DNA from 2 places in the Halobacillus ihumii genome. Region 2 is predicted to be linked to the other one. Evidence: a T-box and tRNA genes for the amino acid it is inferred to sense, from the RefSeq annotation. Region 2 holds a T-box; the other holds one or more tRNA genes.
The links. A T-box is a leader RNA that pairs with one kind of tRNA and senses whether it is charged. The one in region 2 lies ahead of leuS (leucine--tRNA ligase), so its partner is inferred to be a tRNA-Leu.

Region 1: it encodes a tRNA-Leu, which carries the amino acid that the T-box ahead of leuS (leucine--tRNA ligase) is inferred to sense. The anticodon was not compared.

What each region holds. Positions count from the first base shown of each region.
Region 1 is NZ_CACVAO010000001.1:2,224,655-2,231,978, forward strand. Features, by position in the region: rRNA gene G6R08_RS11015 (23S ribosomal RNA) at 1-2,757, shown strand, start outside; rRNA gene rrf (5S ribosomal RNA) at 2,887-3,000, shown strand; tRNA gene G6R08_RS11025 (tRNA-Val) at 3,018-3,093, shown strand; tRNA gene G6R08_RS11030 (tRNA-Thr) at 3,100-3,175, shown strand; tRNA gene G6R08_RS11035 (tRNA-Lys) at 3,238-3,313, shown strand; tRNA gene G6R08_RS11040 (tRNA-Leu) at 3,322-3,403, shown strand; tRNA gene G6R08_RS11045 (tRNA-Gly) at 3,410-3,484, shown strand; tRNA gene G6R08_RS11050 (tRNA-Leu) at 3,527-3,615, shown strand; tRNA gene G6R08_RS11055 (tRNA-Arg) at 3,627-3,703, shown strand; tRNA gene G6R08_RS11060 (tRNA-Pro) at 3,713-3,789, shown strand; tRNA gene G6R08_RS11065 (tRNA-Ala) at 3,808-3,883, shown strand; rRNA gene G6R08_RS11070 (16S ribosomal RNA) at 3,999-5,565, shown strand; rRNA gene G6R08_RS11075 (23S ribosomal RNA) at 5,783-7,324, shown strand, end outside.
Region 2 is NZ_CACVAO010000001.1:643,666-650,989, reverse strand. Features, by position in the region: gene metK (methionine adenosyltransferase) at 1-956, shown strand, start outside; gene G6R08_RS03475 (gamma carbonic anhydrase) at 1,011-1,529, opposite strand; gene G6R08_RS03470 (alpha/beta hydrolase) at 1,599-2,378, shown strand; gene G6R08_RS03465 (tetraprenyl-beta-curcumene synthase family protein) at 2,418-3,458, shown strand; gene mnmM (tRNA 5-(aminomethyl)-2-thiouridylate-methyltransferase MnmM) at 3,469-4,041, opposite strand; gene G6R08_RS22225 (hypothetical protein) at 4,412-4,546, opposite strand; T-box leader at 4,671-4,888, shown strand; gene leuS (leucine--tRNA ligase) at 4,944-7,324, shown strand, end outside.

The DNA of each region.
Region 1 (7,324 bases), 1.6 Mb from region 2:
TAGGTAGACGAAGGCAGACCCGGGGAACTGAAACATCTCAGTACCCGGAGGAAGAGAAAGCAAACGCGATTTCCCAAGTAGCGGCGAGCGAAACGGAATCAGCCCAAACCAGAAAGCTTGCTTTCTGGGGTTGTAGGACACTCCTTTGGAGTTACCAAAAAAGAAGATAGATGAATCGATCTGGAACGATCAGCCAGAGCAGGTAAGAGCCCTGTAATCGACATCTTCTTTTCTCCGGAGTGGATCCTGAGTACGGCGGAACACGAGGAATTCCGTCGGAATCCGGGAGGACCATCTCCCAAGGCTAAATACTCCCTAGTGACCGATAGTGAACCAGTACCGTGAGGGAAAGGTGAAAAGCACCCCGGAAGGGGAGTGAAAGAGAACCTGAAACCGTGTGCCTACAAGTAGTCGGAGCCCATTGATGGGTGACGGCGTGCCTTTTGTAGAATGAACCGGCGAGTTACGACTGTATGCAAGGTTAAGCGTCAGAAGCGGAGCCGCAGCGAAAGCGAGTCTGAATAGGGCGAATGAGTATGCGGTCGTAGACCCGAAACCGTGTGATCTACCCATGTCCAGGGTGAAGGTCAGGTAACACTGACTGGAGGCCCGAACCCACGCAAGTTGAAAATTGCGGGGATGAGGTGTGGGTAGGGGTGAAATGCCAATCGAACACGGAGATAGCTGGTTCTCTCCGAAATAGCTTTAGGGCTAGCCTCAGAATAGAAAGTCTTGGAGGTAGAGCACTGATTGGACGAGGGGCCCCTACCGGGTTACCGAATTCAGTCAAACTCCGAATGCCAACGACTTTGTTCTGGGAGTCAGACCATGGGTGATAAGGTTCATGGTCGAGAGGGAAACAGCCCAGACCGCCAGCTAAGGTCCCTAAGTGTGTGTTAAGTGGAAAAGGATGTGGAGTTGCTTAGACAACCAGGATGTTGGCTTAGAAGCAGCCATCATTGAAAGAGTGCGTAATAGCTCACTGGTCGAGTGACTCTGCGCCGAAAATATACCGGGGCTAAACACACCACCGAAGCTGCGGATTGATCCGAACGGATCAGTGGTAGGAGAGCGTTCTAAGGGCGGCGAAGTCAGACCGTAAGGACTGGTGGAGCGCTTAGAAGTGAGAATGCCGGTATGAGTAGCGAACAAAGAGTGAGAATCTCTTTCACCGAAAGCCCAAGGTTTCCTGAGGAAGGCTCGTCCTCTCAGGGTTAGTCGGGACCTAAGCCGAGGCCGAAAGGCGTAGGCGATGGACAACAGGTTGATATTCCTGTACCGCCTCCTTTCCGTTTGAACGACGGGGGGACGCAGGAGGATAAGGAGAGCGCACCATTGGATGTGTGCGTCCAAGCAGTGAGACGGTCGAGGCAGGCAAATCCACTCGGCAACGTCAAGCTGTGATGGGGAGGGAACTAAAGTACCGAAGCTCCTGAGTTCACACTGCCAAGAAAATCCTCTAGTGAGGAAAGAGGCGCCCGTACCGCAAACCAACACAGGTAGGCGAGGAGAGGATCCTAAGGTGAGCGGGAGAACTCTCGTTAAGGAACTCGGCAAAATGACCCCGTAACTTCGGGAGAAGGGGTGCTCCTCTGCCGAGGAGCCGCAGTGAAAAGGCCCAAGCGACTGTTTACCAAAAACACAGGTCTCTGCGAAGCCGTAAGGCGAAGTATAGGGGCTGACACCTGCCCGGTGCTGGAAGGTTAAGGGGATGCGTTAGCGCGTAAGCGCGAAGCGTTGAACCGAAGCCCCAGTAAACGGCGGCCGTAACTATAACGGTCCTAAGGTAGCGAAATTCCTTGTCGGGTAAGTTCCGACCCGCACGAAAGGTGCAACGACTTGGGCACTGTCTCAACGAGAGACCCGGTGAAATTATACTATGCGTGAAGATGCGCATTACCCGCGACAGGACGGAAAGACCCCGTGGAGCTTTACTGTAGCCTGATATTGAATGTTGGTACAGCTTGTACAGGATAGGTGGGAGCCTGAGAAACCGGAGCGCTAGCTTCGGTGGAGGCGCTGGTGGGATACCACCCTGGCTGTACGGACATTCTAACCCAGGACCGTGATCCGGTTCGGAGACAGTGTCAGGTGGGCAGTTTGACTGGGGCGGTCGCCTCCTAAAGAGTAACGGAGGCGCCCAAAGGTTCCCTCAGAATGGTTGGAAATCATTCGCAGAGTGTAAAGGCACAAGGGAGCTTGACTGCGAGACTTACAAGTCGAGCAGGGACGAAAGTCGGGCTTAGTGATCCGGCGGTACCGGATGGGAGGGCCGTCGCTCAACGGATAAAAGCTACCCCGGGGATAACAGGCTTATCTCCCCCAAGAGTCCACATCGACGGGGAGGTTTGGCACCTCGATGTCGGCTCATCGCATCCTGGGGCTGTAGTCGGTCCCAAGGGTTGGGCTGTTCGCCCATTAAAGCGGTACGCGAGCTGGGTTCAGAACGTCGTGAGACAGTTCGGTCCCTATCCGTCGTGGGCGTTGGAAATCTGAAAGGAGCTGTCCTTAGTACGAGAGGACCGGGATGGACACACCGCTGGTGTACCAGTTGTTCCGCCAGGAGCATCGCTGGGTAGCTACGTGTGGACGGGATAAGTGCTGAAAGCATCTAAGCATGAAGCCCCCCTTGAGATGAGATTTCCCCTTACGCCAAGTAAGTAAGATTCCTCAGAGACGATGAGGTCGATAGGTCCGAGGTGGAAGCGTGGTGACACGTGGAGCTGACGGATACTAATCAATCGATGACTTAACTATAAGGAAAACGTACACATTAAATGTTTGATAACTTGAATGTCTTATCCAGTTTTGAAGGTTTACAAAAAAAACCTTGAAATTTTCTTTCAAGGGTCATATAATATATCTTGTCCTTGAAAAATAATAAGGTTTGGTGGTGACGGCGAAGAGGTCACACCTGTTCCCATGCCGAACACAGCAGTTAAGCTCTTCAGCGCCGATGGTAGTCGGGTTGATCCCCGTGAGAGTAGGACACTGCCAAGCCTTGTTACATAAAACCCGGAGGATTAGCTCAGCTGGGAGAGCACTTGCCTTACAAGCAAGGGGTCGCAGGTTCGAGCCCTGCATCCTCCACCATTTATCGCCGGCCTAGCTCAACTGGCAGAGCAACTGATTTGTAATCAGTAGGTTGGGGGTTCAAGTCCTCTGGCCGGCACCATTGATTGTGTGGAAACACGACGAATAATCACATATAAATTTGCGAGAAACATTTTTGATGAAGAGCCATTAGCTCAGCTGGTAGAGCATCTGACTTTTAATCAGAGGGTCGGAGGTTCGAGCCCTCCATGGCTCACCAAATTTTTAGCGGGTGTGGTGGAATTGGCAGACACGCTAGATTTAGGATCTAGTGCTTCACGGCGTGGGGGTTCAAGTCCCTCCACCCGCATTACACGCGGAAGTAGTTCAGTGGTAGAACACCACCTTGCCAAGGTGGGGGTCGCGGGTTCGAATCCCGTCTTCCGCTCCATTATACTTAAATAAGAATTTAGAGACCTAGAAAGCTTGTCAAGCCGGGGTGGCGGAATTGGCAGACGCACAGGACTTAAAATCCTGCGGTAGGTTACTACCGTGCCGGTTCGAGTCCGGCCCTCGGCACCATAATAATATATGCGCCCGTAGCTCAATTGGATAGAGCGTCTGACTACGGATCAGAAGGTTAGGGGTTCGACTCCTCTCGGGCGCGCCATTCTTTATACGGGAAGTAGCTCAGCTTGGTAGAGCACTTGGTTTGGGACCAAGGGGTCGCAGGTTCGAATCCTGTCTTCCCGACCATTCTCTAACCAATTTAATGGGGCCTTAGCTCAGCTGGGAGAGCGCCTGCTTTGCACGCAGGAGGTCAGCGGTTCGATCCCGCTAGGCTCCACCATTTTGATCTTTGAAAACTGAACGAACCAACCAGTACGTCAACATATTCTTTCTATTATATAGAAGGAATTCAAACAAGCACATTCGGTGTGCAAATGAGCAAGTCATTCTCAACTTTTATGGAGAGTTTGATCCTGGCTCAGGACGAACGCTGGCGGCGTGCCTAATACATGCAAGTCGAGCGCAGGAAGCAGGCAGATCCCCTTCGGGGGTGATGCCTGTGGAATGAGCGGCGGACGGGTGAGTAACACGTGGGCAACCTGCCTGTAAGATCGGAATAACTCCGGGAAACCGGGGCTAATGCCGGGTAATCCTTTTTTTCGCATGAGAGAGAGGTAAAAGATGGCCTTTGGCTATCACTTACAGATGGGCCCGCGGCGCATTAGCTAGTTGGTGAGGTAATAGCTCACCAAGGCGACGATGCGTAGCCGACCTGAGAGGGTGATCGGCCACACTGGGACTGAGACACGGCCCAGACTCCTACGGGAGGCAGCAGTAGGGAGTCTTCCGCAATGGACGAAAGTCTGACGGAGCAACGCCGCGTGAACGATGAAGGTCTTCGGATCGTAAAGTTCTGTTGTTAGGGAAGAACAAGTACCGTGCGAACAGAGCGGTACCTTGACGGTACCTAACGAGGAAGCCCCGGCTAACTACGTGCCAGCAGCCGCGGTAATACGTAGGGGGCAAGCGTTGTCCGGAATTATTGGGCGTAAAGCGCGCGCAGGCGGTTTCTTAAGTCTGATGTGAAAGCCCACGGCTCAACCGTGGAGGGTCATTGGAAACTGGGGAACTTGAGGACAGAAGAGGAGAGTGGAATTCCACGTGTAGCGGTGAAATGCGTAGATATGTGGAGGAACACCAGTGGCGAAGGCGACTCTCTGGTCTGTTTCTGACGCTGAGGTGCGAAAGCGTGGGTAGCAAACAGGATTAGATACCCTGGTAGTCCACGCCGTAAACGATGAGTGCTAGGTGTTAGGGGGCTTCCACCCCTTAGTGCTGAAGTTAACGCATTAAGCACTCCGCCTGGGGAGTACGGCCGCAAGGCTGAAACTCAAAGGAATTGACGGGGGCCCGCACAAGCGGTGGAGCATGTGGTTTAATTCGAAGCAACGCGAAGAACCTTACCAGGTCTTGACATCCTTGGACCACCCTAGAGATAGGGTCTTCCCTTCGGGGACCAAGTGACAGGTGGTGCATGGTTGTCGTCAGCTCGTGTCGTGAGATGTTGGGTTAAGTCCCGCAACGAGCGCAACCCCTAATCTTAGTTGCCAGCATTGAGTTGGGCACTCTAAGGTGACTGCCGGTGACAAACCGGAGGAAGGCGGGGATGACGTCAAATCATCATGCCCCTTATGACCTGGGCTACACACGTGCTACAATGGATGGTACAAAGGGCAGCGAAGCCGCAAGGTGTAGCAAATCCCATAAAACCATTCTCAGTTCGGATTGCAGGCTGCAACTCGCCTGCATGAAGCCGGAATCGCTAGTAATCGCGGATCAGCATGCCGCGGTGAATACGTTCCCGGGCCTTGTACACACCGCCCGTCACACCACGAGAGTTGGCAACACCCGAAGTCGGTGAGGTAACCTTTATGGAGCCAGCCGCCGAAGGTGGGGCCAATGATTGGGGTGAAGTCGTAACAAGGTAGCCGTATCGGAAGGTGCGGCTGGATCACCTCCTTTCTAAGGAATATGCAAGGCGGAAGCACCCTTACGGGTGACGGAAGCTGCCGCATACGGAGGACGTACCTGGTTGGTTGTTCAGTTTTGAGAGATCAAAAGATCTTCTCATTGTGAACCTTGAAAACTGGATAAGATATTTCAGAACGTGTTGGATCGTTAGATCCGCACGGGATGACAAGACATCAAACATCAATTTTTTAAACGTCTTTTCACAGATAGTTAAGTGAATAAGGGCGCACGGTGGATGCCTTGGTACTAGGAGCCGATGAAGGACGGGACTAACACCGATATGCTTTGGGAAGCCGTAAGTAGGCTGTGCACCGAAGATTTCCGAATGGGGAAACCCCCTGCTCGTAATGGAGCAGGATCGTTTACTGAATACATAGGTAGACGAAGGCAGACCCGGGGAACTGAAACATCTCAGTACCCGGAGGAAGAGAAAGCAAACGCGATTTCCCAAGTAGCGGCGAGCGAAACGGAATCAGCCCAAACCAGAAAGCTTGCTTTCTGGGGTTGTAGGACACTCCTTTGGAGTTACCAAAAAAGAAGATAGATGAATCGATCTGGAACGATCAGCCAGAGCAGGTAAGAGCCCTGTAATCGACATCTTCTTTTCTCCGGAGTGGATCCTGAGTACGGCGGAACACGAGGAATTCCGTCGGAATCCGGGAGGACCATCTCCCAAGGCTAAATACTCCCTAGTGACCGATAGTGAACCAGTACCGTGAGGGAAAGGTGAAAAGCACCCCGGAAGGGGAGTGAAAGAGAACCTGAAACCGTGTGCCTACAAGTAGTCGGAGCCCATTGATGGGTGACGGCGTGCCTTTTGTAGAATGAACCGGCGAGTTACGACTGTATGCAAGGTTAAGCGTCAGAAGCGGAGCCGCAGCGAAAGCGAGTCTGAATAGGGCGAATGAGTATGCGGTCGTAGACCCGAAACCGTGTGATCTACCCATGTCCAGGGTGAAGGTCAGGTAACACTGACTGGAGGCCCGAACCCACGCAAGTTGAAAATTGCGGGGATGAGGTGTGGGTAGGGGTGAAATGCCAATCGAACACGGAGATAGCTGGTTCTCTCCGAAATAGCTTTAGGGCTAGCCTCAGAATAGAAAGTCTTGGAGGTAGAGCACTGATTGGACGAGGGGCCCCTACCGGGTTACCGAATTCAGTCAAACTCCGAATGCCAACGACTTTGTTCTGGGAGTCAGACCATGGGTGATAAGGTTCATGGTCGAGAGGGAAACAGCCCAGACCGCCAGCTAAGGTCCCTAAGTGTGTGTTAAGTGGAAAAGGATGTGGAGTTGCTTAGACAACCAGGATGTTGGCTTAGAAGCAGCCATCATTGAAAGAGTGCGTAATAGCTCACTGGTCGAGTGACTCTGCGCCGAAAATATACCGGGGCTAAACACACCACCGAAGCTGCGGATTGATCCGAACGGATCAGTGGTAGGAGAGCGTTCTAAGGGCGGCGAAGTCAGACCGTAAGGACTGGTGGAGCGCTTAGAAGTGAGAATGCCGGTATGAGTAGCGAACAAAGAGTGAGAATCTCTTTCACCGAAAGCCCAAGGTTTCCTGAGGAAGGCTCGTCCTCTCAGGGTTAGTCGGGACCTAAGCCGAGGCCGAAAGGCGTAGGCGATGGACAACAGGTTGATATTCCTGTACCGCCTCCTTTCCGTTTGAACGACGGGGGGACGCAGGAGGATAAGGAGAGCGCACCATTGGATGTGTGCGTCCAAGCAGTGAGACGGTCGAGGCAGGC
Region 2 (7,324 bases):
CAAGAGCGAAGTATGGATTTGACGCTGATACATGTGCTGTATTAACGGCTATAGATGAACAATCTCCGGACATTGCAGGCGGAGTAGATGTAGCGCTAGAGTCAAGAGAGGGTCAAATGAGCGATCAAGAAATCGAGTCTATTGGTGCAGGAGACCAAGGTCTAATGTTTGGTTTTGCAAATAACGAAACGGCTGAACTAATGCCTTTGCCGATATCACTTGCTCATAAGTTATCGAAGCGTCTTTCAGATATGCGCAATGATGGTACTCTCGGTTATTTGCGTCCAGATGGGAAGACTCAGGTAACGATTGAGTATGATGAACATGATCAGCCTGTTCGAGTCGATACGATTGTTATCTCTACACAGCATGCCGAAGAAATAACACTTGAACAAATTCAAAGAGATTTGAAAGATAAAGTTATTCAGCCTGTTGTCCCGTCAGAACTTATTGATGAGGAGACCAAGTATTTTATTAATCCTACTGGAAGGTTTGTCATTGGCGGCCCACAAGGTGATGCCGGGTTAACAGGTAGAAAGATTATTGTTGACACATATGGCGGATATGCTCGCCATGGGGGAGGAGCCTTTAGCGGTAAAGATGCTACTAAAGTAGACCGATCTGGGGCCTATGCTGCCCGCTATGTTGCGAAAAACATTGTAGCTGCAGGCTTAGCTGATTCCTGTGAAGTTCAATTGGCGTATGCCATTGGCGTAGCGCAGCCAGTTTCGATCTCCATTGATACACACGGGTCAGGAAAAGTAACGGAAGAGAAGCTTGTGACAGCAGTTAGGGAATTGTTTGATCTACGTCCTGCTGGCATTATTAAAATGCTTGATCTACGTCGTCCTATTTATCGTCAAACAGCTGCCTATGGTCACTTTGGCCGTACAGATGTTGAATTCCCATGGGAAAAAGTGGATCGGGCTGAAGACCTGAAAAAACGTCTGCAATAAATAGAGAAGAAAACCTTTCTTCATTTTAAGTTGAACGGTTTTCTTTATTTTTTATTATGATTCTTTTCTAAGCTGCTTATAAACTTGACCCTTCTCGACATAAGTTGTTCGAATTCGTTCTAGTTCTTTATAATCTTCCTCGTTCAGTTCCCGAACCACTTTTGCTGGACGGCCAAAAGCTAGTGTCCTGGGAGGTATGACTTTACCTGGAGGAACAAGACTGCCTGCTCCTATAAACGCCTGCTCACCTATTTCGGCACCATCGAGAATGAGAGATCCCATACCAATGAGTGCATCCTTTTTAATGTGGGCCGAATGAAGGGTGACTTGATGTCCTACAGTTACACCGTCTTCAATGATCAACGGTTGGTTGGGACTTTGATGCAGCATGCTTAAGTCCTGGATATTTACTTCTTTCCCAATTTTAACCGGAGCAACGTCCCCGCGTATAACAGTTTTAAACCAAACGCTCGCATACGGACCAATGACGACATCGCCCGTAATGGCTGCATCTTCAGCTATGTAGGCTGTCGAGTCAATTTGCGGGTACTTTCCTTTATATTCGCAAATCACGCTAATCCCCCTTATAATATGGATATAATCTAGTATAGCAAAAGTAAGGTGTTGCATGGGAGGGATTATATGTGTGCGGTGCAAGCGACTATTGTGATCGTTCATGGTGCTTTTGAACACATTGGAAGATACGAACATTTAATCAAACAGTTGCATGCTGATGGATATAAAGTTATCTCCAGGGATCTCCCTGGTCAAGGAAGGTCAGAAGGTATGAAAGGCCATATTAAATCCTTTAATCAATACATACATACGATTGAGGAGTGGCTGAAAGAGACCGGGGAAGGTTCTGTCTTCCTTTTAGGGCACAGTATGGGTGGTTTAGCGGTTATTCGCACGATGCAACAGCTCAAACTGAAGGTTGATGGTGTGATCTTATCATCTCCGGCCCTTGGAATTCTTGAAGGTGCTTCTAAACCGATGGAAGCGGCATCGCGAATTTTAAATCATATATGGCCAAAGCTGCAGGTTGGCAATCAGCTCAGTTCTGAAAAAGTTACGAGAAATGAGGATGTTCGCAAACGTGATGGTGGAGATGCTCTGATTTTAGAGAAAGTATCTGTGCGTTGGTATAGAGAATTTCAGCGTAATATCCAGCAAGCCTTCGTAGACATTGATCAATTTCCAGACGTTCCTTTGCTGGTTATGCAAGCGGGAGAAGATCTAATGGTGGATGCGGATAAGACAAGAGAATGGTTTCATAAAGTCAAGCTTTCAGAGAAAACTTATAAAGAGTGGCCGGGTTTTTATCATGAGATTTTTAATGAACCGGAATGGAAACGAGTTTACTCATATACTAGCCACTTTATTCATCAACAATTATCTAACCTACATCATAAGGAGGGATGACTTGTGGCACCTCAAGTCCCTGCGAATGCTTTACATCTGATGACCAGAGTGTACAAGGATATTTTTCCGAGAGTACACGTTGAACTTAATCAATGGATTAGTAAAGCAAAAGATATACCAAATTTGGAATTAAGAAATCAAGCATTAGCAAGTATTGAGTCGAAAACTTTCCACTGTGAAGGAGGAGGAATATACGCTCTGTTAGCTAGGGACAGTTGGAAAGAATCGATTCGATTTATCGTGGCTTATCAAACAATCAGCGACTATCTCGATAATTTATGTGATCGAAGTACTTCGATGGATCCGAAAGATTTCAGAATGCTGCATCAGGCAATGATTGATGCGCTTACGCCAAAGAATGAAATAAAGGATTATTATTATTATCGTGAAGAGAAAGATGATGGCGGGTATTTAGTAGATCTCGTTAAGACTTGTCAGTCAGTGCTGCGGGAAGCGAAAGATTACCCAGGGGTCTATGAACATACCTTGAAGCTTGGGGGATTATATAGCGATCTTCAAGTACATAAGCATGTGATTGAAGAAGAACGTATTCCAAGGTTGAAGAATTGGTTCAAAAACCATCAAAAACACTGGCCGAATCTAGAATGGTTTGAGTTCTCTGCCTGTACAGGTTCTACATTAGGGATATTCTGCTTAATTTCATATACACTGAGCGGAAAGATGACTGATGATCTGGCTAAACAGATTGAGAAAAGCTACTTCCCATTTATGCAGGGCCTTCATATTCTGCTTGATTATTATATTGATCAACAGGAAGATGAAGAAGAAGGCGACTTGAATTTCTGTTCTTATTATGATCATGAAGAGCAAATGAAACAAAGGTTTGTTTTTTTCGTAAAGCAAACAAACCAGGAAGTTCAGAAACTCCCTGATGCTGCTTTTCACCAAATGATTCATGAAGGACTCGTAGGGATGTACCTTGCTGATCGGAAGGTGAGTAACATTCAACATGCGAAGGGATTTGTGAAGGAGTTATTAAAAGTAAGTGGAGCCAAGGCAACTTTCTTTTATTTTAATACAAAAATGTATCACAAAATAAAGCCTGGTAAGCCATTATAGGGTTACCAGGTTATTTCTTTTCGATGGCAAGAATGAACGGCGGCTGATTTCGCTGGTTGATAAACCCATGCTGCAGTACGTTGTAGTGACGCTGGTCTAAACAACTTACATAGTTAAGTAATGCTGTCTTTTCCTCTTCCCCCCCTGGATGACCATAGTAGACCACCAATACTACCAGTCCTCCTTTTTGGATATAGGAGAGAATGCTTTGAATCGATGAAAGGGTTTGATCAGCCTCAGTAATAACAGACTTATCACTGCCAGGTAAATACCCTAGGTTAAAAATCGCAGCTTTAAGACGTCTGAGATGATCGTCCGGAATATGTTGTTCAATAGCCGCGTGGCTATCATGAATCAGTGTGGTTTGCTCAAATAACTGATGGTCAATGAGCCGTTGTTTGGTATTGAAGATGGCTTCTTTCTGAATATCAAATCCGTATATGTGTCCACTTTTACCAACGAGCTGGCTGATGAATTGAGTATCATGCCCATTACCGCACGTCCCATCAATGGCGACATCCCCTGTTTTCAGCACATCTCCCATTAACTCATGGGCGTAATGCAGGGCTCTTTTCAGAATCATGTTTATATACCTTCTTTCTTATCGTTTTCTTGTCTAAGTTTGACAGCAAAGGTATTGTAGCATGTTTCTGGTGAATTTTGAATTTTGATAAGTAAACATATGGATATGATGATAAGGAAAGGACGAGCCTGGGGCATAACTGCACTTCTTAAGTGAGAAGGCGAACGATGTGCCGCTTTTGCGGAGAAAACATACGTAGACTCCTGCGGGAGGAAAGGCCTAGGTGAGCCCCCGCAGTGCGCTAGCACAAGGAGGCTCAACAGCCGCCCGCGGAAAGCGAAGTATATTTTCGTAGCGGGTTATATGCATAATTGTACTTACTGCGTAGTTCGTATTTTTATTTGATAAAGGCACATTGTCCCAGCTCGTTCTATTTTTTAGGTTGATTAGAAGCTGATTTCCGCTTGTTTTTGACCGTATCAAAAGCTTTTTTAGCATAACGTTTAGTTTGTTCAGGATTTTGTTTTGCGTAATCAGCTGCCTTTTTAATGAACTTTCGTACCATTACGACCCTCCGTTAAGAATAGTTTGTTGTAACTCTAAATATACCCTGCACTAGCATGGCGTAAACATTATTCGGAAAGTGAACTTGACAAAGCAATCACCTTTCATTACTATACGAATATAAATAATAAACGTAGAAGAGGACTAGTAGTAAAGTTTCAAGTATAAGAGAGGCAGCGGGTGGTGCGAGCTGTTCTTGATCTTTATGAACTCGCCTTGGATGTTGTAGGAACGAACAAATGAGTAGTTCCTTCCGGCTCTATCACCGTTATTCGATATCAAGCGAGCGTTTTTTAACGTTAATTTGGGTGGTACCGCGGAAGATAAGTCTTTCGTCCCTTTGGATGACAAGGGACGAGAGACTTTTTTATATAGCAAAAGTATCAAGGAGGAACAGTATGGCTTTTAATCACAGGGAAATTGAAAAGAAATGGCAGAAATACTGGTTAGAAAATAAAATTTTTAAAACGAATAGCGACTCGGAAAAGGAAAAGTTTTATGCACTAGATATGTTTCCTTATCCATCAGGGGCTGGTCTCCATGTGGGTCACCCTGAAGGGTACACAGCGACAGACATTTTATCAAGAATGAAGCGTATGCAGGGGTATGAAGTGCTGCATCCAATTGGCTGGGATGCTTTTGGGCTTCCTGCTGAACAATATGCTCTGGATACAGGAAATGACCCTCGGGAATTCACAAAACATAATATTGATACCTTCCGCAGACAAATACAAGAGTTAGGTTTCTCTTATGATTGGGACAGAGAAGTGAACACGACTGACCCCGACTACTATAAATGGACACAGTGGATCTTTCTGAAACTTTATGAAAAAGGACTTGCTTACATTGATGAAGTGGCTGTGAACTGGTGCCCGGCACTAGGTACAGTTCTTGCCAATGAGGAAGTTATTGATGGGAAAAGTGAACGTGGAGATCACCCTGTAGAACGCAGGCCGATGAAGCAATGGATGCTTAAAATTACTGCTTATGCAGACCGGCTTCTGGAAGATCTTGAAGAATTAGATTGGCCGGAAAGCATTAAGGATATGCAACGAAATTGGATCGGCAAATCTGAAGGTGCGGAAGTAAGCTTTCATATTGCTGGTCACGGTACTTCTTTTGATGTATTTACTACGAGACCGGATACACTTTTCGGTGCGACCTATGCTGTACTTGCCCCAGAGCACCCTCTAGTTGATAAAATTGTAAGCGATGACCAACAAGAAGCAGTGAAGGAGTACATTGATCAAGCTCAGAAGAAAAGTGATCTTGAGCGAACTGACCTGGCTAAAAATAAATCCGGCGTATTTACCGGGACTTACGCAATCAACCCTGTTGATGGTAATAAATTGCCAATATGGGTCGCAGATTATGTGCTAATGAGCTATGGAAGCGGTGCGATCATGGCTGTACCTGCTCACGATGAACGTGACTATGAGTTTGCGACAAAGTATGATCTTCCGATTATCGAAGTAGTTGATGGCGGGAATATTGAAGATGAACCTTACACCGGGGACGGCGAACATGTAAACTCAGACTTCTTAAATGGATTAGGTAAAGACGAGGCGATTTCTAAAGCAATTAACTGGCTTGAAAAAAATGAGAAAGGTTCCAGGAAAACCACTTACCGGCTGCGGGACTGGTTGTTCAGTCGTCAGAGATATTGGGGAGAACCGATCCCAATTATTCACTGGGAAGATGGAACCACTTCACCTGTACCGGAAAACCAACTCCCTGTAACACTTCCGGTAACTACGGAAATCAAACCTTCGGGAACAGGAGAGTCCCCCTTAGCCAATATTAGTGAATGGGTAAATGTAGTGGACCCTGAAACAGGCATGAAGGGACGCCGTGAAACGAATACAATGCCACAATGGGCGGGAAGCTGCTGGTATTACCTTCGATATATTGATGCCCGTAACGGTGAGACATTTGCCGATTTTGAAAAATTAAAGAAATGGCTGCCTGTCGATGTCTATATTGGAGGAGCAGAGCATGCAGTTCTGCACTTGCTGTACGCACGTTTCTGGCATAAGGTTCTTTATGACATCGGTGCCGTCCCTACGAAAGAACCTTTTCAAAAGCTGTTTAACCAGGGAATGATCCTTGGTGAAGGTAATGAGAAAATGAGTAAATCTAAAGGGAATGTTGTGAATCCGGACGATATTGTTTACAGTCATGGTGCGGATACGCTGAGATTATATGAAATGTTTATGGGACCACTCGATGCTTCGGTTGCATGGTCTACGAATGGGCTTGATGGAGCAAGACGGTTTTTGGACCGTGTGTGGAGATTGTTTGTAGTTGATGGGCAACTTTCGGAAGCTATTAAGGAAAACAGTGATGATATGACGTTAGAGAAAACGTATCATGAAACTGTCCAAAGAGTAAGTGAAAACTTCCAGGAGCTACGATTTAATACGGGGATTTCACAGATGATGGTTTTCATTAACGAAGGTTATAAGGCACATGAGATTCCTAAACCATTTGTTGAAGGATTCGTTAAATTGTTATCACCTGTAGCTCCTCATTTAGCTGAAGAACTATGGGAGAAGCTAGGACACGGGGGAACAATCAGCTATCAGGAGTGGCCGACTTTCGATGAGTCTAAACTCGTTGAAAACGAAGTGGAGATTGTAATCCAGGTCATGGGAAAAGTACGGGCCAAAATGATGGTCAATGTAGATGCTTCAAAAGAAGACTTAGAAAAAGCAGCATTAGAGAATAAACAGGTTCAAGACTGGCTGGAAGGAAAAACAGTACGTAAGGTAATTGCAGT